2 regions of the Actinoplanes sp. NPDC026670 genome follow, and region 2 is predicted to be linked to the other one. Evidence: riboswitches for the same ligand, from Rfam matches in the RefSeq annotation. Region 2 holds a riboswitch; the other holds the start of a gene.

Region 1 (11,746 bases), on a different contig from region 2:
TGTGGCTGGACGTCAGAGTGATCTCGGCGAGCAGCCGGCCGCGGTCGGCAGGGCCGTATTCGAGCTTCTGGAAGGCCGACATCACGTACTGGTCGGGCATCGGGGACCAGCTGAACCCGGGACCGTTGTAGCCGAGCGTGTGTGAGTCGTAGATGTGGTCGTACCCGTAGAAGGCGCCCTCCGGCCAGGCGAAGATGATGCCCGGCTCAACTCCGACCGTACGATGTCCGCTGCTCTTGAATGCCCTGGTGAGGGTCAGCCGGTCGGAGGAGACCAGGCTGCGGTAACGCTGTTCGTTGTCGATCCAGAGTCCGGACAGGAACGTCGAGTGGGCGAGCCAGCTGCCGCCGCCGAACGTGGACGAGGTGAGCCAGCCGCTGCGGGCGGCGAAGCCCTTGGCGGTGAGCGCCTGCTGGTTGGCGGCGAGGCTGGTCTGGACGGCGCTGTTGAAGGCCGGGTTCTCGATGGCGTCGCGGCCGTAGCTCTCGATGAACGAGATGATCACGTCCTTGTCGCGCAGCGCGGTCAGCATCTGGTCGTCGGGCCGGTCCCGGTACGCGTCGACCTGCACCTCGGCGGCGAACCGTTTGCGGTCGGCGAGGTCGTTGGGCAGCGCGAGGGCGGTGTGCGCGGCCAGGTCGGCGGCGGTGTGCGAGGCGACCGGGATGCCGCCGATCAGCTGGGTGCCCATCAGGGTGAGCGCGATCCAGGCGGCGGCGACGGTGCCGATGCCGCGCCAGGCGGCGACCCGGTGGTTCAGCGCGATGCCGCTGAGCCGCAGGACCGCCCAGGTCATCGCGGCGACCAGGCCGATCGCGGCGAGCACCAGCCCGGCGGAGAGGCCGACGGTGGCGGCTTCGCCGATCGAGTCGACCATGAAGTTGTAGGCGTCGTCGACGAGGATCCAGTCGAGGACCGGGTCGAAACGGCGGGCCAGCACCGCGAAGAAGCCGATGTCGATCATCTTGACCACGGTGAGCAGCCCGAGCAGCAGTCCGAGCCCGCCGGCGATGAGGCGGCGGGACCGGCCGAGGCGCCCCCGTTGCGGCAGCAGAAGCAGGAGCGCTCCGGCGATCAGCGCCTCGACCGGAACCCGCAGGAGCGCAGTGAAGACCGAATTGCCGGGCGGCAGCCGGAAGATCTGGTCCGGGACGATCAGGGCCAGGAACACCAGAACAGCGGCGAATCCCGTGGTCAGGTGCCGGATGACGCGGCGGTACGACTTCTTTTGGCTCACGTTCCCTTCATACGCCACGTCACCGATTCCGGTTCGACCGCGGTAAACGGTTTGGCTGAGTGAGTACTCGCTCATTAGAGTGGCCGCCATGGAGAACCGACGCAGACGCGTCCCCGCGATGGCTCCGGAGGAGCGGCGGGCCGCCCTCATCGAGGCGACCATCCCGCTGCTGCACGAGCACGGACTGGAGGTGAGCACCCGGCAGATCGCCAGCGCGGCCGGCGTGGCCGAGGGCACGATCTTCGGCGTCTTCGAGAGCAAGAGCCAGCTCGTGGTCTGCTCGGTGATCAAGGCGCTCGACCCGCAACCCGACCTGGACGCGCTGGCGGCGATCGACCGCACGGCGCCCCTGCGCGAGCGGGTGATCGCCGCGGCCGAGCTGGTGCACAAGCGGTTCCTGGAGCGGGCCCACCTGATGCACGCGGCCCGCAAGCTGATCATGGTCGGCGAGCAGGATCCGGAGACGGTCGCCCGGATGGCCGCCAACCGCGCGAAGATCGGCGCCGCCGTCGCCGACGTCTTCGCGCCCGACACGGCCCGGCTCCGGGTGACCCCGGATCGGGCGGCTCACCTGCTGCTGATGTTCTGCGGCGCCAACACCTTCGGGCCGTACGGGGAGCCCGACTCGTTCAGCGGAGCGGACCTGGCCTCGCTGCTGCTGGACGGCATTCACATCAGAGAGACGGAACAGGCGTGCTGATCAAACTATTGAAAGTGCATCTGCGGCCGTACCGGACGGAGATCACCCTGGTGGTGCTCTTCCAGTTCCTGCAGACGATCGCGACGCTCTACCTGCCCGCGCTCAACGCGGACATCATCGACAACGGCGTGGTCAAAGGCGACACCGACTACGTCCTGCGGGTCGGCGCCGGCATGCTCGGCATCACCCTGCTCCAGATCGTCGCGCAGGGCGTGGCGGTGTATTTCGGAGCCCGGACCGCCATGGCCGTCGGCCGTGACCTGCGCGCCTCCATCTTCACCCGGGTGCAGGGCTTCTCGGCCCGCGAGGTCGGCCAGTTCGGCGCGCCCTCACTGATCACCCGGACCACCAACGACGTCCAGCAGATCCAGATGCTGGTCCTGCTCACCTTCACGCTGATGGTGTCGGCGCCGATCATGTGCGTCGGCGGCATCGTGCTGGCCATGCGGGAGGACGTGCCGCTCTCCTCGCTGCTGCTGGTCATCGTGCCGATCCTGGTCACCGTGATCGCCCTGATCATCGCGAAGATGCGGCCGCTGTTCCGGTCCATGCAGGAGCGGCTGGACCGGGTCAACCAGGTGATGCGCGAGCAGATCACCGGCATCCGGGTGATCCGGGCGTTCGTCCGCGACGACCACGAGCGGGCCCGCTACGGCGTCGCCAACGACGAGCTGACCGACGTGTCGCTGCGGGTCGGCAAGATCATGGCGCTGATGTTCCCGACCGTGATGCTGATCGTGAACATCTCCAGCGTCGCGGTGCTCTGGTTCGGCGGCCACCGGATCGACACCAACGCCATGCAGGTCGGCGAGCTGACCGCGTTCATCAGCTACCTGATGCAGATCCTCATGTCGATCATGATGGCGACCTTCATGTTCATGATGGTGCCGCGCGCCGAGGTCTGCGCCGAGCGGATCGAGGAGGTGCTGGGCACCGAGTCCAGCGTCGCGGCGCCGGCGGCGCCGGTCACGACGCTGTCGCGACACGGCGAGCTCGAGCTCCGCGACGTCGGTTTCCGCTATCCGGGGGCTGAGGCAGGCGTGCTTTCGGGGGTACGCCTGACCGCGCGCCCGAACGAGGTGACGGCGATCATCGGCAGCACCGGCAGTGGCAAGACCACCCTGCTCAACCTGGTCCCCCGGCTGTTCGACGCCACCGAGGGCCAGGTCCTGGTCGACGGGGTGGACGTCCGGGAGATCGACCCGGCGCTGCTGTCCGGGCTGATCGGCCTGGTCCCGCAGCGGCCCTACCTGTTCACCGGCACGATCGCGTCCAACCTGCGCTACGGCAACCCGGACGCCACCGACGAACAGCTCTGGGAGGCGCTGGAGATCGCTCAGGCCCGCCCGTTCGTCGAGTCGATGGAGGGGCGGCTGGACGCGCCGATCGCGCAGGGCGGCACCAATGTGTCAGGTGGTCAGCGGCAGCGGCTGGCGATCGCCCGCACGCTCGTGCACCGGCCGGAGATCTACCTGTTCGACGACTCGTTCTCGGCTCTCGACTACGCCACCGACGCGGCGCTGCGGGCGGCCCTGACCGAGCACATCGCGGACGCCACGGTGGTGATCGTGGCCCAGCGGGTCAGCACGATCCGCGACGCCGACCGGATCATCGTGCTCGACGACGGCAAGGTGGTCGGCACCGGCACTCACGAGGAACTGATGGAGACCAGCCCGACATACCGCGAGATCGTCCTGTCCCAGCTCACGGTCGAGGAGGCGAGCACCCGATGAGTCAGCCTCAACGTCGTGGGCCCGTTCCGGGTGGGCCGCCCGCCGCCCGCATGATGATGGCCGGTGGGCCGCCGGAGAAACTCCAGGACTTCAAGGGCTCCACCAAGCGCCTGCTGGCGCTGCTCAAGCCACAGCGGGTGTTCGTCGGGGGCGCGCTGGCCTTCGGTGCGCTCGGTGTGTTCCTGTCGGTGCTCGGGCCGTACCTTCTCGGCCACGCCACCGACGTGATCTTCGGCGGGGTGATCGGCCGGATGCCCGGCTTCCCACCCGGCGCCACCAAGGACCAGGTCATCGAGTACCTGCGCGCCGACGGCCAGAACACCCAGGCCGACCTGCTCTCCGGCGTCGACTTCGTCCCCGGCCAGGGCATCGACTTCGACCGGCTGGGTCAGGTCCTCGGCTGGGTGGCGATCGTCTACGTGTTCGCCTGGGTCTTCGGCGTGCTGCAGGGCCGGCTCACCACCCGCGCCGTGCAGGCCGCCGTCTACGACCTGCGGCAGCAGGTGGAGGAGAAACTGGGGCGGCTCCCGCTGTCCTACTTCGACCAGCAGCCGCGCGGTGAGGTGCTGAGCCGCGCCACCAACGACACCGACAACATCGCGCAGACCCTCCAGCAGACGTTCGCCCAGCTCGTGACGGCACTGCTGATGATCGTCGGGGTGCTCGGGATGATGTTCTGGATCTCCCCGCTGCTGGCGCTGATCGCGCTGGTGACGGTTCCGGTGTCGATCTGGCTGACCACCGTGATCGGCAAGCGGTCGCAGCCGCAGTTCGTCGCCCAGTGGAAGACCACCGGGCAGCTCAACGGCCACATCGAGGAGATGTTCACCGGGCACACCCTGGTCAAGGTCTTCGGCCGGCAGGGCGAGGCGGCGGCGACGTTCCAGGAGCACAACGAGAAGCTGTACGCGTCGAGCTTCCGCGCCCAGTTCGTCTCCGGGCTGATCCAGCCGGCCATGATGTTCATCGGCAACGTCAACTATGTGCTGGTCGCGGTGGTCGGCGGCCTGCGGGTGGCGTCCGGCTCGCTGAGTCTCGGCGAGGTGCAGGCGTTCATCCAGTACTCCCGCCAGTTCAGCCAGCCGCTCACCCAGGTGGCCAGCATGGCGAACCTGGTGCAGTCCGGGGTGGCGTCGGCCGAGCGGGTGTTCGCCCTGCTCGACGCGCCCGAGCAGTCCCCGGACCCGTCGTTCAAAGAGAGGCCCGCTGTGCAGGGGCGGATCGCGTTCGAGGACGTTTCGTTCCGGTACCTGCCGGACAAGCCGCTGATCGAGAACCTCAACCTGAGCGTCGAGCCGGGACAGACCGTGGCCATCGTCGGGCCCACCGGCGCCGGCAAGACCACCCTGGTCAACCTGCTGATGCGGTTCTACGACGTGACGGGCGGGCGGATCACGCTCGACGGGGTGGACATCGCCACCATGCCTCGCGAGCAGCTGCGCGAGCAGATCGGCATGGTGTTGCAGGACACCTGGCTGTTCGGCGGCAGCATCGCCGACAACATCGGGTACGGCGCGGACTCCCCCGATGTCGCGGCGGTGCACGCGGCGGCCGAGGCGGCTCACGTCGACGGGTTCGTGCGGATGCTCCCCGAGGGCTACGACACGAAGATCGACGAGGAGGGGTCTAACGTCAGCGCCGGGCAGAAGCAGCTGGTCACCATCGCCCGGGCGTTCCTCGCCGAACCCAGCATCCTCATCCTCGACGAGGCGACCAGCTCGGTCGACACGCGTACCGAGGTGCTGATCCAGCGGGCCATGGCCACCCTGCGCAGCGGGCGGACCAGCTTCGTCATCGCGCACCGGCTCTCCACGATCCGCGACGCCGACGTGATCCTGGTGATGGAGAACGGGTCGATCGTCGAGCAGGGCACCCACGACTCGCTGATCGCGGCGGGTGGGGCGTACGCCAGGCTCTATTCCGCACAGTTCGCCCAGGCCGTCGCCGAGGTCGACTGACCCGGCGCAGACAACGGAACGGGGGCGGCCTCTCGGCCGCCCCCGTCTCGTATCACCAGGACTTACTTGATGGTGACCTTCTTCTGAGCCGAGTACCCACCGTTGATACCCATGCTCGCGTCACCGGCGACCCAGGCCCGCAGCGTGACCTTGGACTTCGTCTTGACGCTGATGGTGCTCTTCCAGCCGCTGGCGGTGGTGGTGCCCTTGCCGATGGTCACCCACTTGCCGCCGGTGTAGCGCTGCACCGAGACGGCCTGGTCGGCCATCCGCGGGTTGCCCGCCACCGAGACGCTCAGCTTGCCCTTCTTCGAGGAACTCGCCGAGAAGGACGGCAGCTGCGTCACCTTGACGGTCTTGACCGCCGAGTTGATCTCCTGCGACCGGGCGACGAACGCCCAGCCGGAGTTGAGGGACTTCGGCGCCAGCTCGAAGTAACCGTCATCGTCGGCGGTCGTCTCGCTGAGGTACTTGAACGCCTTCGGGTCGGTCTCCGGGAGCGCGGCGCCCCACAGCTCGACAGTCGTGTTCGGAGCGGCGGTGCCGACGAACTTCGCCAGGCCGACACCCTTCGACGGACCTGTCGCGCTCAGCGTCGGGGTGACCGGGTCGGCCTTGTCCTCCGACTTGATGGTGACCTCACCGGTGCCCTTGGTGACCGCGGCGCCGGTCGGGGTGGCGGTGCCCAGCTTGACCCAGAAGTTCTCGTTGTCTTCCTTGAGCTTGTCGTTGAGAACCTCGACGTTGACCGTGGCGGTCAGGTCGCCCGGCTTGAGGGTCAGGGTGCCCTTGGTGGCCTTGTAGTCCTCGCCGGCCTTGGCGCTGCCGTCGACGGTCCACCAGGGGATGTTGACGGTCTGCGTGGTGCTCTTGGTGTTCTCGTCGAAGGCGAAGTCGACGTGGACGTCGACCGAGCCCTCCCACTCACCGATCGACTCGTCACGGATCGAGGCCGCCGGCGGCAGGTCGGCCGGATCGTCGTTGATCCGGTAGGTGCCGGTGACATCGGTGAAGCCCTGGAGCGACGGCGAGGTCTCCTTCACCGCCACGGTGAAGGCCTCGACCGGCTCGTCCACGTCGTCCGGCGACAGGTAGATGTCACCGAAGACGCCGCTGTTGGGCAGCGCCGTCGCACCGCGGGCGATGCTGATCGCGGTGGTGGCGAAGCCGGACGGCAGCTCGAAGTCGGTGGCCGGGGTGGCCGGGTTGTCCCCGACACCGGCGACCGCGAGGCCGAGCGTGTACGGGTACTGCGAGAGCCCGGACAGGGTGCCGGTGACCCGCAGCGAACCGCCCTCGGTGCCGGAGATCTGGTTCAGCGTGACCGTCGGCTTGGCGTCGTCGTTGGTGATCGTCACCCGGGCGCTGTGCAGCACGTCGGCCGAGGTGGCGCTGCTGACCGCGGTGCTGGCCGTGGTGAAGTCGACGCTGAGCGCCTCATCCCGCTCGTAGACCGTGTCCGCGTTGATCGGGATCTCGAGGTACCCGACCTTCTCGCCCGCCTTGATCGTGACGGTGCGGGTGGCGGGCAGGTCGTAGTCGTTGTTACCGACCTCGTCGCCGGAGTTCACGCCGGTCTCGGTCGCGCTGCCAGGCGTGGTGAAGCCGGCGGTGAACGTCACGTCGGACGCGGCGACCGCGCTGAGTGTGACCGGAACCTTGACCGTGGTGACGCCGGTGTTGCCCTCGACGACCGAGACATCCCCGGTGGTCCAGGTCGGGATCGCGTCAGTCTCGTTGGTCTCGGTGAGACTGATGGTCGTGTTGCCCTCGGTGATCGTCTTCGTCGAGCTGGTGAGCACAACCTGGAAGTCCTCGGTGAGCTCCTTGGTGGTGTCACCGACGACGGTCACCGGGATCTTGTAGCCCGTCCAGCTCGCGGCGGTCGCGCCGACCGGGACCGTGAAGCTGCCGGCGGTGCCCTTGTAATCGACACCGTTGGTGGCGGTGCCGTCTTTGAAGGCATAGTCGATCTTGATCGGCACCTGCCACGGACCGGTGCCGTTCGGCAGCGTAACCGCGATGTAGCGGACCGCCTCGTCCTTGTCGCCTTCCTTGAAGGAATAGCCGGTGTTGACAGCCGTGTCGTTGGCCGGGTCGGCCAGAGTGCTCAGCGTGATGGCCGGGCCGGAGTCGGTGTCGTTGATGATGCCGACGCCTGTGGTCTTGGTGCCCAGCGTCGTGCCCGATGGGTTGGTGATGAGCACCCGGACGTTTTCCGCGCCCTCGAATGCGTTGTCGTTCAGAGCCGCGATCGGAATCAACCGGCTCTTGCCGTAGGCGGGAATCAGGATCTGCGCCGGCCCGGCCGAGGTGTAGTCGGATCCGGCACTTGTCGCGGCGACGGAGTCGTCACGGGTCGTGCCGTCAGCAGTCGCGTAGTCGGCACCGACCGCCGCATCAGACGGGTGGGACAGGGTGAGCGGGAAGTTGAGGTAACTGCCCTCGTCCGCCGCCGGCGCGTCACCGATGTTGATCGTCGGAGCCGCATCGTCGTCGGTGATCGTGATGGTGGACACGCCGGCGCCGGCGTTGGTCGGCCGGATCGCCAGCGACGACGAACCCGCGTCCTCGACGGTAAAGGCCTGCCCGTCCGTGTCGGTCTCGTCGACCACGTCGTCGTAGAGATCGACCGTGATGCTGCCGGTGTAGGTGTACTCCGGGATCGTGATCGTCGCGGTGGACGGCAGCGCCGTGTAGTCGCGCAGCTCACCACCACTCGACGTGGCCCGCTCCAGCACGGTCACGCTGGTGCCGTCGACCGTCTTGACCGGAAGGGTGACCGGGTGCGCCAGCGGTTGTGTCAGAGTCGCGGTGATGGTGACCGACTTCTGGGTGACGGTGCCCGAGGCGTTCTTGGTAGCCGTCTCGGCCACCGTAGAGGTCGTCGGGCTGAGCGCGAAGGTCGGGTACGACGCGGCCGCCCAGATCGTGCCGGTGGCCGACTTGGTGTTGCTCAGCGCATCCGTCACGATCAGCGCGAACGTCTCGTCCGCCGTGTCGTTGTCGAGAAGGGTGTCCACGGTGATGGTCGCCGTGTTCGTGCCACCCGCGGCGGTTCCCGGGAACGTGATCGACGTCCGGCTCGGGTCCGAGTCGTAGTCGTTGGTGTTCAGAACCGGGGTCGCCGCACCGGACGCGGAGCTCAAGCTGCCGGTGGCGATGGTCGGGAAGGTGGCCGCGGCGGTGCCGGTGTAGGTCAGGGTGAAGGTGACCTTGGAGCCTTCCCAGGCGCCGGCATCGCTGATGGTGAGGTAGTCGACGCTCGCGTGGGCTGGGGAGCTGACCAGGACCACCGGGATCAGACCAGCGGCCGAGGCGGCAATCGTCGCCAGCACTGTCCGGATCCGCTTCCGTCCCCAGAGCGTGAACGGCACCCGCTCTCGCGGCGCCGTTTGGATGGGTCGATGACGCATTCTCTTCCTGTCTCCTTCGGCGGCTGGGCTACCTCCAGCGGGGAGGCCCCTGGCTTTGCGTCCCCGTCTCGCGACGGGTTTGCCTGTTCGGGTACCGCACCTAGGGCGGTTCGGGGTGCCGGCTGAAAACCGGCTCTCAGCAGCGCAAACACGGGATGCGATGATCCGCGTGAGGCGGCGCCAACTGCAATCTAACCGGCGTATCGGACCGTTCGCGGCGGAACGGGTTTTTCGGTAGAAAGTCCTTCACATAGCCGGGAAACTGCCTGGTCGCGTGGCTCTGACCGGCCCGCGACGGCACCCTGACCAGCGGCGAACCTTACTCGCCCGGAACCGTTCCGGCCCCGGAAACGAAGGAAGGGCGGTCCGGTCGGACCGCCCTTCGCCACCACCTGCTATTTCACTTTGACCGGCCGGGCCGGTGAGGTCCCGGCGGTGATGCCGAGGGCCGGCGTCGCCGAGATCACCGCCCGGTACACGTGGTTGCCGGCCTTGAGATTCTTGAGCGTGGTGGTGAACTTGCCGCTCGCGTTCAGCTTGCCGTCGTCCACCTCGTCCCAGCCGCCGCGCACCTGCTCCTGGATGGTGACCTTCTGGCCGGGCTCGTCCGGGTTGCCGGTGACGGTGAGGGTGACCGAGCCCTTGGCGCTCGACACCCCGGTCAGCTCCGGGTCCTGGCGGAGCTGGATGGTGCGCACCGGCGAAGTGAGGCCGCCGGAGCGGGTCTGCATCCGGCAGCCCTGGGTGAGGTTGGGTTTGAAGGTGTAGGCGCCGTCGTCGTCGGCCTGAACGGTGCTGACCACCTTGAACGTGCCGCCGGAGACACCCGGCGCGCTGAGCAGCTCGACCTTCGCCCCGGCGCCGGCGGTACCGGAGATGGTGATCCGGCCCGAGCCGTTCGTGGTGCCGGCCGGCGGTGTCAGGGTCGGCGCCTTCGGCTTGTCGTCGTCCTGGACGGTGACCGTGGCGGTGCCGGTGGCGACCTTGACGTCGGCCGGGGACGCCGAGCCCAGCTTCACCGTGAAGCTCTGGTCGGTCTCGTCCTGGGTGTCCTGGAGGATCGGCACCGTGACGGTGGCCGTCGTGGTGGACGGTGCGAACCGGGCCGTACCGCTGGATTTGGTGTAGTCCTTGCCGGCGTCGGCGGTGCCGTCGGCGGTCGACCAGGGGATCGTGATGGTCCGCGAGGTGGCCGTGGTCCCGCCGGTGAAGGTGAGCTCGACGGTCAGTTCGGCGGTGCCGTCGCCCTCCGACACCGACACGTCGTCGATCGAGACGGACGGCGCGACGTCGGCCGGGTCGTCAGTGATCTTGAAGGTACGGGTGGCGCCACCGATCGAGACCGTCGCCGTCTCGGTGTCCTCGTCGATGCTGTCGTTCTCGAAGCGGACCGCGCCGACCCGGACCTTGGATCCGCTCGCGGTGCCGCCGGGCACGGTCACCTTGGCCTGGGTCAGCTCGAAGTCGTCGTCGCCGGCGGTGTCCCCGGTCGCCGCCGCGCCCGCCGCGGCCCCCGCGTCGAACTCGAAGTCACGCTGTGCAACTCCCTTCACGGTTCCGGAGAGTTCGACGGTGTCGCCCTCGGCCACGGTGGCGGCGGTCGGGTCCAGGGTGAGGGTGGGCTTGGCCTCGTCGTCGGTGATGGTGAGGGTGCCCTGCTGGGCCGTACCGGTGGCGTCCGCCTCCCCCGGGGCCAGGGCGACCGAGATCCGGGCGTTCTCGTCGCCCTCGTACACGGTGTCCTGCCCGATCGGGATGCTGATCGTCCCGGTCAGGCTGCCCTCGGGGATCCGCAGGGTGGCCGGTGGCGGGGTGAAGTCGGTTCCGCCGTCGCCGGCCCCGGACGGGGTGGCCGTGCCCGGCACCGTCTCGACGGTGAGGTCCACGTCGCCCTGGGCCGCCTGGCTGAGCGTGACGGTCGCGGTGGCCGGCCCGCCGTCCTCACGGGCGGTGATGTCGCCGGTGACCGTGAAGGTCGGGCGCGGCAGGTTCTGGTCGTCGTCGGCGATGGTGACGTCGCTGGTGGCTCCGGTGATCCCGCCGCCCCACGGGAGGATCCCGGTCAGCCGCACCTGGAAGCTCTCGTTGTTCTCGATGCGCTGGTCGTTGACGATCGGCACCCGGATGGTGGCGAAGTTCTGGCCCGGTGTGAAGACCAGCGGGTTGGGGCTGATCGGGTTGCCGAAGTCGGCGCTGCCGGCGGTGCCGGGCATCACCGAGTAGTTGAGGGTGACCGGCTGTTCGGTCCGGTCGGCGCCGTTCGCGCCCAGGTACTCCAGCAGGACCAGCACCTCGGCGAAGCCGGCGCTCTCGCTGACGTTCGCCGGGAACACGGTGGCCGACGGCGGCAGGTCGGCCGGGTCGTCCAGGATGCCCATGGTGGCGGAGACCGGCACCTGCTCGGGGAACGTCTGGTTCGTGGCGGTCACCGTGAACGACTCGGTGCCCTCGTCGATCGTGTCCGGCGCCAGCGGGACCGACCGGAGCAGGACCGGCCCGGTGCTTCCGGCCGGCAGATCAACGGCGACGCTGCTGTACGCGTAGTCGTCCACCTCGGCCGAGTCGGCGCCGGGTGCGGTGTCGCCGTTGAAGCTGAGCAGGTAGCCGATCGGGTCCTGGGCCACTCCGGACGGGATCGCGGTCACGTCGACGGCACTGCCCTCGGTGGCCTTCGCCGGGAGCAGGGCGAGCGCCGGGATCGT
Region 2 (11,746 bases):
GCAGCTCAGCGATCAGCCGGACCACGTCGTTGACGGCGGCCGAGGTGATCAGCACGTCGGTGTCGACGGTGCCGAACTCGATCCGGTGGTAGAGCTCGATCTCCGACTGGGCGGCCCGGAGCGCGTCGATCAGCAGCGCGTCCTCGCGGCGCGGGGTGCCGACCTCGGCGCCCGCCAGCACCAGCACGTTCTCGTCGTTTCGGCGCATCCGGGTGGCGAGGTGGTCGAGTTCGAAGAGGCGGGCCAGCCGCTTCGGGTCCTCCTCCATCCGCTCGATCTGGTCGAGCTCGCCGATCATCCGGTCGACCAGCGACTGACTGCGCCGGGCCAGGCTGAGGAACATGGTGGAGAGGCTGATCCGCAGGGCGGCCTGCTCGGCGGCGACCCGGATGGCCTCCCGGTGGACCATGTTGAACGCCTCGGCCACCTCGCCGAACTCGTCGCGGTCGGCGAGATCGATCGGGTCCCGGCTCTGCGCCACGATCCGGTCGACGCCGCCCTCACCGAGGCTCTCCACGTCCTGGAGCAGGCTGACCGCCTCGGGCAGGTCCCGGCTGGCCACCGCGAGGGCGCCCTCCCGCAGGCGGCGCACCGAGAGCAGCAGCGACCGGCCCAGGTAGACGGCGATCGTGACGGTCGCGATCAGGACCACCAGCACCGTGATGAACTCGACGGTGGCCAGGCGGGTGGTGGAGGTCCGCTCGTCCTCGGCGAGGGTGACGGCCTGTTCCTCGAGCTGCCGTTCCACCCCGCGGAACAGCACGATCATGTCGCCGAAGGCATCCGAGACCTCGGCCAGGTCGGCCGCTCCGTCACCGGTCAGGCGGGCGCTCAACTCGTCGGCGCGGGCGATCGCCGGATCGGCGAGCACCGAGTCGACCAGGGCGACCTGGTCACGGGTGCCCACCTCGCGCAGCTCGGCGACGGCCGAGGCTCGGGTGGCCTGCGCCGCGATCAGGGTCCGCTGCTGCTCGGCGTCGAGGCTGTTGGTGGCCCGGGCGATGTACGCCACCGCGGCCTGTTCGGTGGCGGCGCCCTCCAGCTCGGTGAAGGCGGCGACCGTACGCAGGCCGTCGGCGACCTCGCCGCGTTCGGCGATCTGGCTGAGCAGGTTCTCGTACCCGTTGAGGCCGGCCAGCACGGCGCCGTAACGCCGGGCCGCGTCGACCACCCCGGGGCCGCTGCGCCCGCCGACCGCGGCCCGCAGGTCGGTCAGGCTGTCCAGCTGCACCTCGATGGCGGTGAGGCGGGTCTCGACCCGTTCCGGGATCAGCACGATCGCGGCCCGGTCGGTACGGAACTCCTGCGCCTGCGCGTCGACCGCCTTGACCGCCTCGCGGAAACCGGTGACCGGCCCGTCCGGCGTGGCCAGGAACTCGACGGCGGCCATCCGCTCGTCGTGCAGCAGGCGGCTCAGGTTGGAGATGTCGGTGCCCAGCTCGGCGAGTTGCGCGACCCGCTCGGCGTCACTCGCCTCCTGGCCGACCTGGAGCAGCCGCATCGACGAGACACCGGCCACCGCGAGAAGGGGAAGGACCAGCATGCCGGCGAGCCGGCTCCGAAGTCGCGGCCGGCGTTGACTCCGCAGGCCACGTCGCGCAGCCAGGGGCGAGGATCCCGTGCTCACGACATCTCCTTCACGGTCGTCCCCGCTCCGCACCACGGCGGGAGGCGGCCCTTTCCGGGCCGCGGTCCGGCCCCGTCCGATGGCCGCAGCAAGGCCCGCGCCGTTTCCGGCACGGCGGCGATTTCATCAGAACGCCGGGCCTTTTGGGAAGTCTGGATCCTCCTGTAAAAGGCTCCGCTGTCCAGGTGATAAGTGCGCGCGACTTCACTCGGCGTCAACTCGCCCGGTGTTGACGTGCGCGAATACCTCACGCACGACCGTCCGTGAGGTCGTGATCACCGGACACCATCAGAATTCCAACCACTATGTGGGAGTTCTGTCCCGCGACCTCGATGAACACGTTGACAAGGTTTGGCGTGACAGGACGGACTCGTTGTCCGTGCGCGACAGTGTCCACTCTGGACTCAACATCTGGCAAGTCGCTCCGGAGTTGCCCGGAAGTCACCGTAAGTCACCGATTTTTGATCGATGAACGTCGATCATAGACGTACGCGACTTTAGGCTGCCTTAAGAAGGCCACCCCGGACTGGCGCATCATGCGGAACATTCCGTAACGTGCCCACCATGGCATTTCGGAGCTGGCTGAAGCTGCTGGCCGCCACCACCACGGCGGCCGCGGTTGTCGGGGCCGGTCAACTCGGCATCGCCTACGGGCTGGGCATGGTGCGGCTCGACCAGACTTTGGAACTCACTCAGCGTGACCAATGGACAGCGCAACTGGCCTGGGTCGCCTGGATCACGATGACCGCCGCCGCAATCGGTGCCGTGGTCGCGACCGGTCTGCGCCCCCGCTGGTCACCGCGCCCGGTGAGCGGCGGCGGCGCCCTCGCGATGGGCCTGGCGGCTGGTCTCGGCGCCCTCGCGGTGCTGCCGCTGACCATGCAGCCGGCCCGCGCAGCCCAGGTCGCCGGCGTGCAGCCGGTCCTGGTCATCGGCATCTGCGCCGGCCTGGGCGCGGCCACCGGCATCTTCGCCGGCTACGCGACCGCGGCCCGTGCCGTCGCCCGCTGGAGCGTCGCCACCCTGACCGTCGCCGTCTGGTTCGTCGCCCTGATCTCGGTGGCGCCGTCCCTGCTGCCCGGCCGCACCCAGGACGCCGCCCGCCTCGGCGTGCTCGAAGGCGACCTCATCCCCGGCGCGGTCGTCGAGCGCACCCAGTTCGCCACCATGCCGGTCATCGCACTGCTCGCCGGCCTGATCGTCGGCTGGGTCGCCCGCGGCCGGAAGATGCCGACGCTCACCGTGGCCCTCAGCGGGCTCGCCGGCCCGGCTCTGCTGACCGTGGCGTACCTGATCGCCGGCCCGGCCGCGGGCGGCGGCTTCCACCTCGACCCCTACTGGGGCGCGATGACCGCAGCCGGCGCCGGAGTGCTCGGCTCGGTGCTGGCCGCCATCATCCGCAGCTCTCCCGAGCCGGCCCGCACCCCCGAGCCGGAGACCCCGGTCGCCGACAAGCCCGCCGACGCCAAGCCCGAGCCGGCGCCCGCCACCGCCTCCGGCCGCGCCACGCTGCCCCGCCGGGACGCGCCCGTGCAGTCCGCCATCGCGCAGGCCGCGGCTGCCGCGGCACGCCGCCCGGAGAACGAGCTGCGCCCCTCGGACACCGGCGTCCTCCCGGTGGCGGTCGCCGAACGCCCGCACCCGCTGCAGGACCTGAGCGCCTCGGCGACCTCCGGTTTCACCGCGCAGCCACAACCGGCGGCCGCTGGTTTCGCCGCGCCCCAGGCGGCAGCCGGTTTCGCCGTGCCCCAGCCGGCGGCAGCCGGTTTCGCCGCGCAATCGCAGTCGGCGGCCGCCGGTCACCCCCCGGCGACGCTGCCGCCGGGCGTCGCGCCGGCCGCCGTTTATCCCCCCGGGTCCTACGGCCCGACGGCGGAGCCACGTTTCTCCGGGCAACAGCAGCAGGCGCCCGCCAAGGCCGGCGGTGGTCTCCGACGCGGCTGGCGTACGCGTAAGTCCGCCCCCGAACCCCAGCCCGCCACACCGTCGCCGGCCCTGACCGGCGACACCGGCTCGTTCAACGGCTTCACCACGAGCCAGCCCGTCCCGCGAACCGGCATCGACACCGCCGAACACCCACGGGTGACACAGCGGGCCCCGCTGACCCCGGAGCCGACCCCGATCAGCGCCCCCCTGCCCCAGCCGACGCCGATCGCGCCGCCGCCCACCGCGCCCAGCCCGCAGGTCCGCAAGGAGGACGAATACGTCAACTGGGTCAACGGCCTAGGCGGCGCCTGACCCAGAAATCTCGAAGGCCCGGGCACACACGCGTCCGGGCCTTTCTAGTACCTCGTCCCGGCCGCCGCCTCTTCCGCCGTTCGCTGCGGGTCGTCACTCCCCACCCCGTCGCGTTGATAGCCGCCGGCGCCATCCCCGATCTTGCTGATGCAGGCAGACCTGGCATCGGCAGCGTCGACCAGCGCACACAATCCCCGAACGCGGGCTTCCGTCGTCGCCGGAGCAGAGGCAGGCGCACACGTTGAGCCGATCGCGCGCGTTCATCCACGCCCTGGCGACGACCAGGTCACGCACAACGCCAACGTGTGCTCCCGTCACCGCTTTGCCGAACCTCGAGCCGACCGGACGCAATCCGCTGCCACTTTCGTGGCACGCCCCGCGCCACATCGACGTTGCCGCCACTCTCTCCCTCGGTTGCATCGTCGTGAACTCCTGGCCAGAGCCCTGCCGCCTGAGTTTCGCCGCCGTAAAACATCCGCGAACATCGATGGAATGATGGAATCGGGAGGTACCGCGGAGCACCCAGAGAAGTGACGATGCTCGATGTCCGGGTTCATCCCCCCACCGAACATCGGGAGTCCGAACATGATCACCCGCATCGGCCGGTTCTTCTCCGGCCTGGCCCTGGTCCTGGCCCTCTCCGGGACCGCCCTCATCGCCCCCGCGGTCGTGTCGCCGACGTCGACCGACGCAGCTCAGGCGGCCGTCTACAGCACCTGCACGATCAGTCGCTGTTCGGCCGCGCGTACCGCTTTCACCGGCTGGCAGTCCCTCGGCTGGCCCACGTCGGCCGGCTGGTACTCCTGGCCCTACGGCAACTACAACTACACCGGCGGCCAGTTCTACAACCGCGAGGGCCAGCTCCCCACCGCCACGTACAGCGAATACGACGTCTATTCCCGCGCCCGCGGCGCTTCCCGGGACGCCTACCGCATCGTGGTCAACCGCAGCACCCGAGTCGCCTACTTCACCCCCGACCACTACGTGACCTTCTACAAGCTTTAAACCCCGTTTCTGGTACGCGCGGCGACCGTCCCCCGACGGCCGCCGCGCCCCGTTTCCGCCCGCGAATTCACACCCACCCGATCCGCGCAACCGCCTTGCAACCGCCTAGCACCACCCGGGCTCTCAGGCAGCGAAACCCTGAAAGTCACACGAAAAACCGCTCCCCGAACCATCAGCCGAGCCCCACCCCGACCGAACAATCTGGCGCAAGCAACGAGCACCCGCTCGGCCGATAAACGCAAACCCGCCGCAAGCCGGGGACGCAAAGCCACAGGGCCCACGAGGCCGGCTGGGCTACCGACCAAGGGGAGACACAGATATGCGCAACATGATCCAGCTGCTGGGCGGCGTCGCAGTCGCCGGAGTCGTCGCCGCGGGCAGCACCGCCTTCACCGCCGGCGCCGGCCTCGGGCTCACCGAGACCTCGACCGCCACCTCCAGCCGGTTCATCGGCGGCTCCGTGACTCAGACGGTATCCGGCGCACGGATCAACGGAATCACCTACGCGTACGCTAACGCGCCTTCGAACACCCAGGTCACCGGTGTAACGATCACCTTCAACGACGCCGCAGCCAACGGCAAAACCATCACCGTCGTTCCTGGCGGAGGCGCATACGGCGCCGCCACAGCGGACGAGTTCTACTGCCCCGCCATCGGATCGGCCACGGTCACCTGCATCACCGCGCTCAACAGCGACAACACCCACGCTGCGGCCAGCTACTACGCGGGCCTGACCAGCCTCGCGATCACAGTCTCCTAATGTAGGGCAAACCTCCGCCATGGGCTGGCATCCTCAATGAGAGCCGCTCTGGCCTGGGGGTCAAAATCGGACAAACGAAGCGTGTAGCCATGGCCGCCATCCTCGCGATGGCGGCCATTGGCACGTGGGCCATCAGCACCCACCGCGTCTCGTACGTCATCACCCGCGGCGTAAGCATGCAACCGACCTACTCCCAGGGCGACCTGGTGTTCGTCATCAAGTCTCATTCCTACGAATCGGGGCAGATCGCCGCATACCATAGCCCCGATGGCACGTTCGAGGTCTTGCACCGCATCATCGGTGGCGATGCCGACTCGGGCTATGTCCTAAAAGGAGACAATAACGCCGCAGTCGATCCGCCAAAACCGACTGCTGCGCAGATTATCGGGAAAGCGGTACTACACATACCGAAGGGTGGCACCTGGCTACAGCCGATACTCAGCCCAACCGGTCTGGGCATGATCGGATTCCTGTTTTTCGGCGCAGGCACGGCTCTTCCTAATAATCGCCGGAACATACCGCGCGGTCACCGAAAGAAGAGAGTGAAGGGTATGTCTGGCGGAGGCGGATCGTTCGCAATGGCCACGGCCATCTTCAAGGCCGTCAGCCGCTTACATCCCGCCCTTCGCGCAGTCGCCTACACAGCCGCAATCGCCGGAATTTCAGGACTCGCCCTTGGCATACTCGGCTGGATGAAGCCGGTCACCGAGACCGCTTCCAGCGGTGGCACGGCTGGCGAGTCGATGACCTTCTCGTACTCCGCAGAGGTTCCACAATCCGCCGCATATGACGGCACAACCGTGCACTCTCCCGATCCAGTCTTCCGACGACTTGCACAGATAGTAAATCTGCATATGGCCTACACCGGAAGACCCGGCCGGATCCAAGTCATCGCGCGCTTATCCTCTCAGAGCGGCTGGCATAAAACTCTTCAACTGTCGCAGCAGAAACAATTCACCACCAACCGATACACGGGCGAGACCCAACTGGACCTTCAGTCGTTGCAGCAGATCGCAGTCGATGCAGGCAAGGCAATCGGTGCCGAAATGGGTCCGATCACATTGGCACTGACCGCACAGATAAGGCACAGCGATGGTAGCGCATTCGACCCACAACTATCTCTGAACCTAGCCCCGCTCGCGCTCACCCTCGCTGGCAGCGCCGAGTCGCTGGCAGTCGATAAATCCAGTACCTCCGCCACAACTTCGATCCGCGATCGCCAGATCGGCGCGTTCGGCTACGAAATTATCAGCGCTTTGGCAGCCCGCCGATATGCGGTCTACTTGCTACTCGGCGCGATTCTCGGCGCTGCAATCGTCGCGATGATGGCTCTACGGCACGTCCCCCTGCGGACCCGCACACAGATCGAGCGTCGCTACCCTCACTTGCTTGTTCCTGTCGAGCCAATGGCGAGTCCGCCAGGAAAGCCAATCGTCGTGGTCGATGCCTTTCCGGCTCTGGTGAAGCTGGCCGAGAAATACGGACAGATGATCCTCACCTGGACTCGGCCGGATGGTGCTGACGACTTCGTGGTTCGGGACGAGGGCATCCTCTACCGGTATCGGATCGAACCGGCCCCTGCCCCGGCCATCCCGGCGAAGGTCGAGAGGCAGCCAGCCGCCGCGTCGCCTTCGGGACGGGTCGCTGCGGAACCCGGAGCCGTGCCGGTCCTGCAACTGCCCCCGGCCCCCGAAACACCGCCGGAGCTACAGGACGACCAGCCGGAGGGCGAAGAACCCGCGCCGCCCGAAGACGCCCCGGCAAAGGTGACGGCACCCCGGAAACGCACGTCTCGCACCGCAGCCGCCAAGGCCGCCGCGAAGACGACTGCCACGAAAGCGACACCCGCCAAACGCGCGGCAGCAAAGGCCCCCGCAAAACGCACTCGGGCACAGGCGAAAGCCGCTGGCACTCCCGTTTCCGAGGCGGCCGCAGCGGTCTCGCCCGAGGTCGGAGTCTCCTCCGATGAGCCAGGCCGCCACACCGATATCGCCGGTGGACCTGAAGCAAGCCAGCCGGATGTACCCGCCGACAGTTCCGCGACGGACGTTCCCGCGGAGGCCGTTGTGGCGACGGCGGAGCAGGTTCCGACAGCCGAAGCCTCCGACCCGCAGGACGCGACCAGGTCGATCGCTGACGAATCCGGCACCAGCCCGGCCCCGGATTCTGAACCGAAGGCGCAGCCAGAATCGACGTCCGATCTTGATCAGTTCGGTCAGGGCCCAGCGGAGGCCGCTACCGAACTGGAGACGCTCACACCCGAGCAGACATCGCCCGCCCAGGCGGAAGCGCTCGCAATCGAACCGGATGCACTCCGCACCGAACACGACCAGGTCGCGGCCGCCGCTGACGCACCTGCCGCCGAACAGAACCAGGTCGAGCCCGAGCCTGACGCACTCACCGCCTCACAAGACCAGGCTACGGCCGTAACTGACGTACTCACCGCCGACCAGAGCCAAGTCGGGGCCGAGCCTGACGCACTAAGCGCCGACCAGGACCGGGCTGCGACTGAAACGAAGGAAGCGCCAACCGACCCGGACGAGCCCGCCGCCGAATCGGAGTCATCGCCCGCTCAGGCGATGGAGGCCGCCAGCGAACCGGAACCGAACTCGAGCAACCCGGACACGGACACAGAGACGGACACGGCAGAACCTGCGAGCCACGCCACCGAAACCGACCGGTCAACGATCGAATCGAAGGGCACCGCACCCGAGTCGGCCGGGCCGACGGATCTCGAAATCCCCGGACCCGAACCCGTCGGGGAAGCGATCCAGCCGGAACCGACGGATACCACCGAAACTGCCCAGGAAGAAGCCCGCACAGCACCGGAGACGGATTCTCCGCCTTCACGGAGTCAGCAGCGAACCGGTCGCCGAAAGGGCCGCTCGCGCCGCTCCCCGAAGCCGGCGATGGACGAACCGCCCGTCGCGGACCGGCCCACCGAGGCGGAGGAGCCCCTCCCCGGGCAGCCGACCGCAGTCGGTTCCGATGCCCCGGCCCATGAGGCCCGCGAGGCCATGACCGATCTGGCCGACCGCAACCGCCCGATCACCACCCCGGAGCCGGCACCCAGGGCGAAGCCGGAACCGGTGCATGAACCCATCTACGACTTCCTGCCGGCAGCGAAGCGCATCCCGAGCCCGCCAGAGCTCGATGACGAGCCGGAGCCCTGACCCGGTGGATCTTGCACGATCCTCCCGGTCTCCACGACCTTGCCAGCCAGTTCCGCCCGGGAAGCTTCTTCTGGGCTCTCGCCGCTTCCGGAGTCAATCCCTCTGCTGTGCGATGTTCTCCCGCCGAGCCTTCGGGCTATCGCGCCGGTCACACTGGCGACTGGGGCACCGGCTCGATGTCGGAAATGTCGCATTCGCAGAGGCTTCAGCCTCGGCCAGCCGTGTAGATCTTGCACGGTTCTCCTCGCTGGCAGCGATCTTGCAAGATTCTTCACGTCTGGGTGTGGTCTGTCGTGCAAGGTCTACTGCGCTGGGGAGACCTTGCAGCTTTCTTCCCGTCGGGGCATGGAAAGAGCTGCAAGATCGGCGCGAGCATGAAAAGTCGTGCAAGATCCGCGGGCGGTGAGGCGGAGGCGGCGAGGCGTTGCTGGCGGAGACGGCAGGGCCGTCGTCGGCAGGGATGTTGCGGCCGAGGAGGCGTCACCCGCCTGAGGGCTGTCATTCTCGCGGTGAGGTGGCTGCGCAGAAGACTCCCGGGCATGGAGATTTGTGCAAGATCCGCTCGGAGGCCCGACCTTGCAAGCCGATACCCGCCAGAACTGGTACCAGCTTGCAAGATCCACTCAGGCGCGCAAAGACGTGCAAGATCCGCGCAACCGCCGAACAGCCCGCTCTAAGCGGTGGGAGTGACCGGCAGATAGACCCGCCCACCCGCATCCACGAACTCGGTCGACTTGGCTTTCATCCCGGCCGCCCGAATCTCATGGCTGATCTTCATGGAGCAGAACTTGGGCCCGCACATGGAGCAGAAGTGCGCGGTCTTGGCCGGCGCCGCAGGCAACGTCTCATCGTGGTACGACCGAGCGGTCTCCGGATCCAGCGCCAGCTCGAACTGGTCCTCCCACCGGAAGTCGAACCGGGCCCGGGACAGCGCGTCATCCCACTCTTGAGCCCCAGGATGCCCCTTGGCGATGTCCGCCGCATGCGCCGCGATCTTGTAGGCGATCATCCCGGCCTTGACGTCCTCTTTGTTGGGCAGCCCGAGGTGTTCCTTGGGTGTGACGTAGCAGAGCATCGCCGTCCCGAACCATCCGATCATGGCCGCCCCGATGGCCGAGGTGATGTGGTCGTAGGCGGGCGCGATGTCGGTGGCCAGCGGCCCGAGGGTGTAGAACGGCGCCCCGCCGCACAGCTCGACCTGGAGGTCCACGTTCTCCTTGATCTTGTGCATGGGCACGTGCCCGGGCCCTTCGACCATGACCTGGACGTCGTACTCCCAGGCGATGTGGGTGAGTTCGCCGAGGGTGCGCAGCTCAGCGAACTGGGCTTCGTCGTTGGCGTCGGCGATCGACCCGGGTCGCAGCCCGTCGCCGAGGGAGAACGTGATGTCGTACTCCCGGAAGATCTCGCAGAGTTCCCGGAAGTGGGTGTAGAGGAAGTTCTCCCGGTGTTCGGCGAGGCACCAGGCCGCCATGATCGACCCGCCTCGGGAGACGATCCCGGTGACCCGTTCAGCGGCCATCGGCACGTAGGCCAGGAGCACGCCGGCGTGGATCGTCATGTAGTCGACGCCCTGCTCAGCCTGTTCGATGACGGTCTCCCGGAAGACCTCCCAGGACAGCTTGAGCGGGTCGCCTTTGACCTTTTCGAGCGCCTGGTAGAGCGGCACCGTGCCGATCGGGACGGGCGAGTTCCGTACGATCGCCTCGCGGGTCTCGTGAATGTGTTGCCCGGTGGACAGGTCCATCACGGTGTCGGCGCCCCATTGGGTGGCCCAGGTGAGTTTTTCGACCTCTTCGTCGATCGACGAGGTGACCGCCGACGTGCCGATGTTGGCGTTGACCTTCACCAGGAACCGCGAACCGATGATCATCGGCTCGGACTCGGGGTGGTTGATGTTGGCGGGCAGCACCGCCCGTCCGGCGGCGATCTCGTCGCGCACGAGCGAGGCCGGGACGCCTTCGCGGACGGCGACGTATTCCATCTCCGGCGTGATGATCCCGGCGCGCGCGGAGGCGAGCTGGGTTCGTCCGGTCTGCCACGGTTTCCGCAGCGGCGGCAGCCCGGCCGAGGGTTCACTGCCGGGACCGGACGTGTCGTAGAGCCGCACCGGCGGGTTGTCGCCGGTCAGCACGACCTCGGTGAACGGCACCCGGATGTCCGGGCGGGGACCTTCCACGTAGACCTTGCGACGCATGACCATTCCTCCCCAAATTTGGATAAAACCGGCAGCGAACGGCAGTGTTGGACCACCGGCCGTACCGCCGGAGATCTAGATGGACCACCCGAAGTGGTCCAGTGGGCCCGGCCCGGCTCCGAGCCGCCACGAGCTGCCGCCGCGCAGACCCCGGTTCACGTAGTCCTTGGCCGCCGCGACCGCGTCCGGCACCGCGTCGCCGGCGGCCAGCCGCACCGCGATCGCCGACGAGAACGTGCAACCCGAACCATGGTTGTTTCCGGTCACGACCGGCTCACCGCGCAGCAGCGTCGTCTCTCCCGCGACATGCAGGACGTCGAGCGCCAGCTCACTTCCGGTCACCACGACGGCGCGCGGCCCGAGGGCCGCGAGCTCGGCCGCCGCCGAGATCATCTCCTCGGTGGTCTCCACTCGCCGCCCCAGGAGGGCGCCGGCTTCGTGCCGGTTCGGAGTCAACACGCAGGGGTACGCCGTAAGCACCCCGACAACCGCAGCCTCCCCCAGCCGGCTGCCCGCGGTGGCCACCAGAACCGGGTCGACGACGAGGTTGGGCAGATCGTCCACACGCGACGCGATCAACTTGGCCACGGCCGGATCCGAGATCATCCCGACCTTGACCGCGGCCACCGGCAGATCCGACAGCACGGCGTCGAGCTGAGCCGCCACGACGTCGACGGGCACCGGGTGGATTGCGGTGACCCCGAGCGTGTTCTGCGCCGTGATGGCGGTGAGTACCGAGGTCCCGA

What was found. Region 2 has a riboswitch for cyclic di-GMP ahead of AB0E94_RS20310 (hypothetical protein). Riboswitches for the same ligand answer to the same signal wherever they lie in the genome.
Region 1: it holds a riboswitch for cyclic di-GMP, as region 2 does, so the genes downstream of both, AB0E94_RS13550 (Calx-beta domain-containing protein) here and AB0E94_RS20310 (hypothetical protein) in region 2, are expected to answer to the same signal.

The regions. Positions count from the first base shown of each region.
Region 1 covers NZ_JBEZXU010000011.1:83,258-95,003, forward strand. The annotation lists gene AB0E94_RS13530 (sulfatase) at 1-1,237, opposite strand, end outside; gene AB0E94_RS13535 (TetR/AcrR family transcriptional regulator) at 1,326-1,937, shown strand; gene AB0E94_RS13540 (ABC transporter ATP-binding protein) at 1,931-3,670, shown strand; gene AB0E94_RS13545 (ABC transporter ATP-binding protein) at 3,724-5,628, shown strand; gene AB0E94_RS13550 (Calx-beta domain-containing protein) at 5,691-8,966, opposite strand; cyclic di-GMP riboswitch class I at 9,060-9,138, opposite strand; gene AB0E94_RS13555 (Calx-beta domain-containing protein) at 9,440-11,746, opposite strand, start outside.
Region 2 covers NZ_JBEZXU010000019.1:49,996-61,741, reverse strand. The annotation lists gene AB0E94_RS20325 (nitrate- and nitrite sensing domain-containing protein) at 1-1,543, opposite strand, end outside; gene AB0E94_RS20320 (hypothetical protein) at 2,192-3,865, shown strand; gene AB0E94_RS20315 (ribonuclease domain-containing protein) at 4,451-4,870, shown strand; cyclic di-GMP riboswitch class I at 5,098-5,172, shown strand; gene AB0E94_RS20310 (hypothetical protein) at 5,190-5,630, shown strand; gene AB0E94_RS20305 (S24 family peptidase) at 5,720-8,803, shown strand; gene thiC (phosphomethylpyrimidine synthase ThiC) at 9,477-11,006, opposite strand; gene thiD (bifunctional hydroxymethylpyrimidine kinase/phosphomethylpyrimidine kinase) at 11,076-11,746, opposite strand, start outside.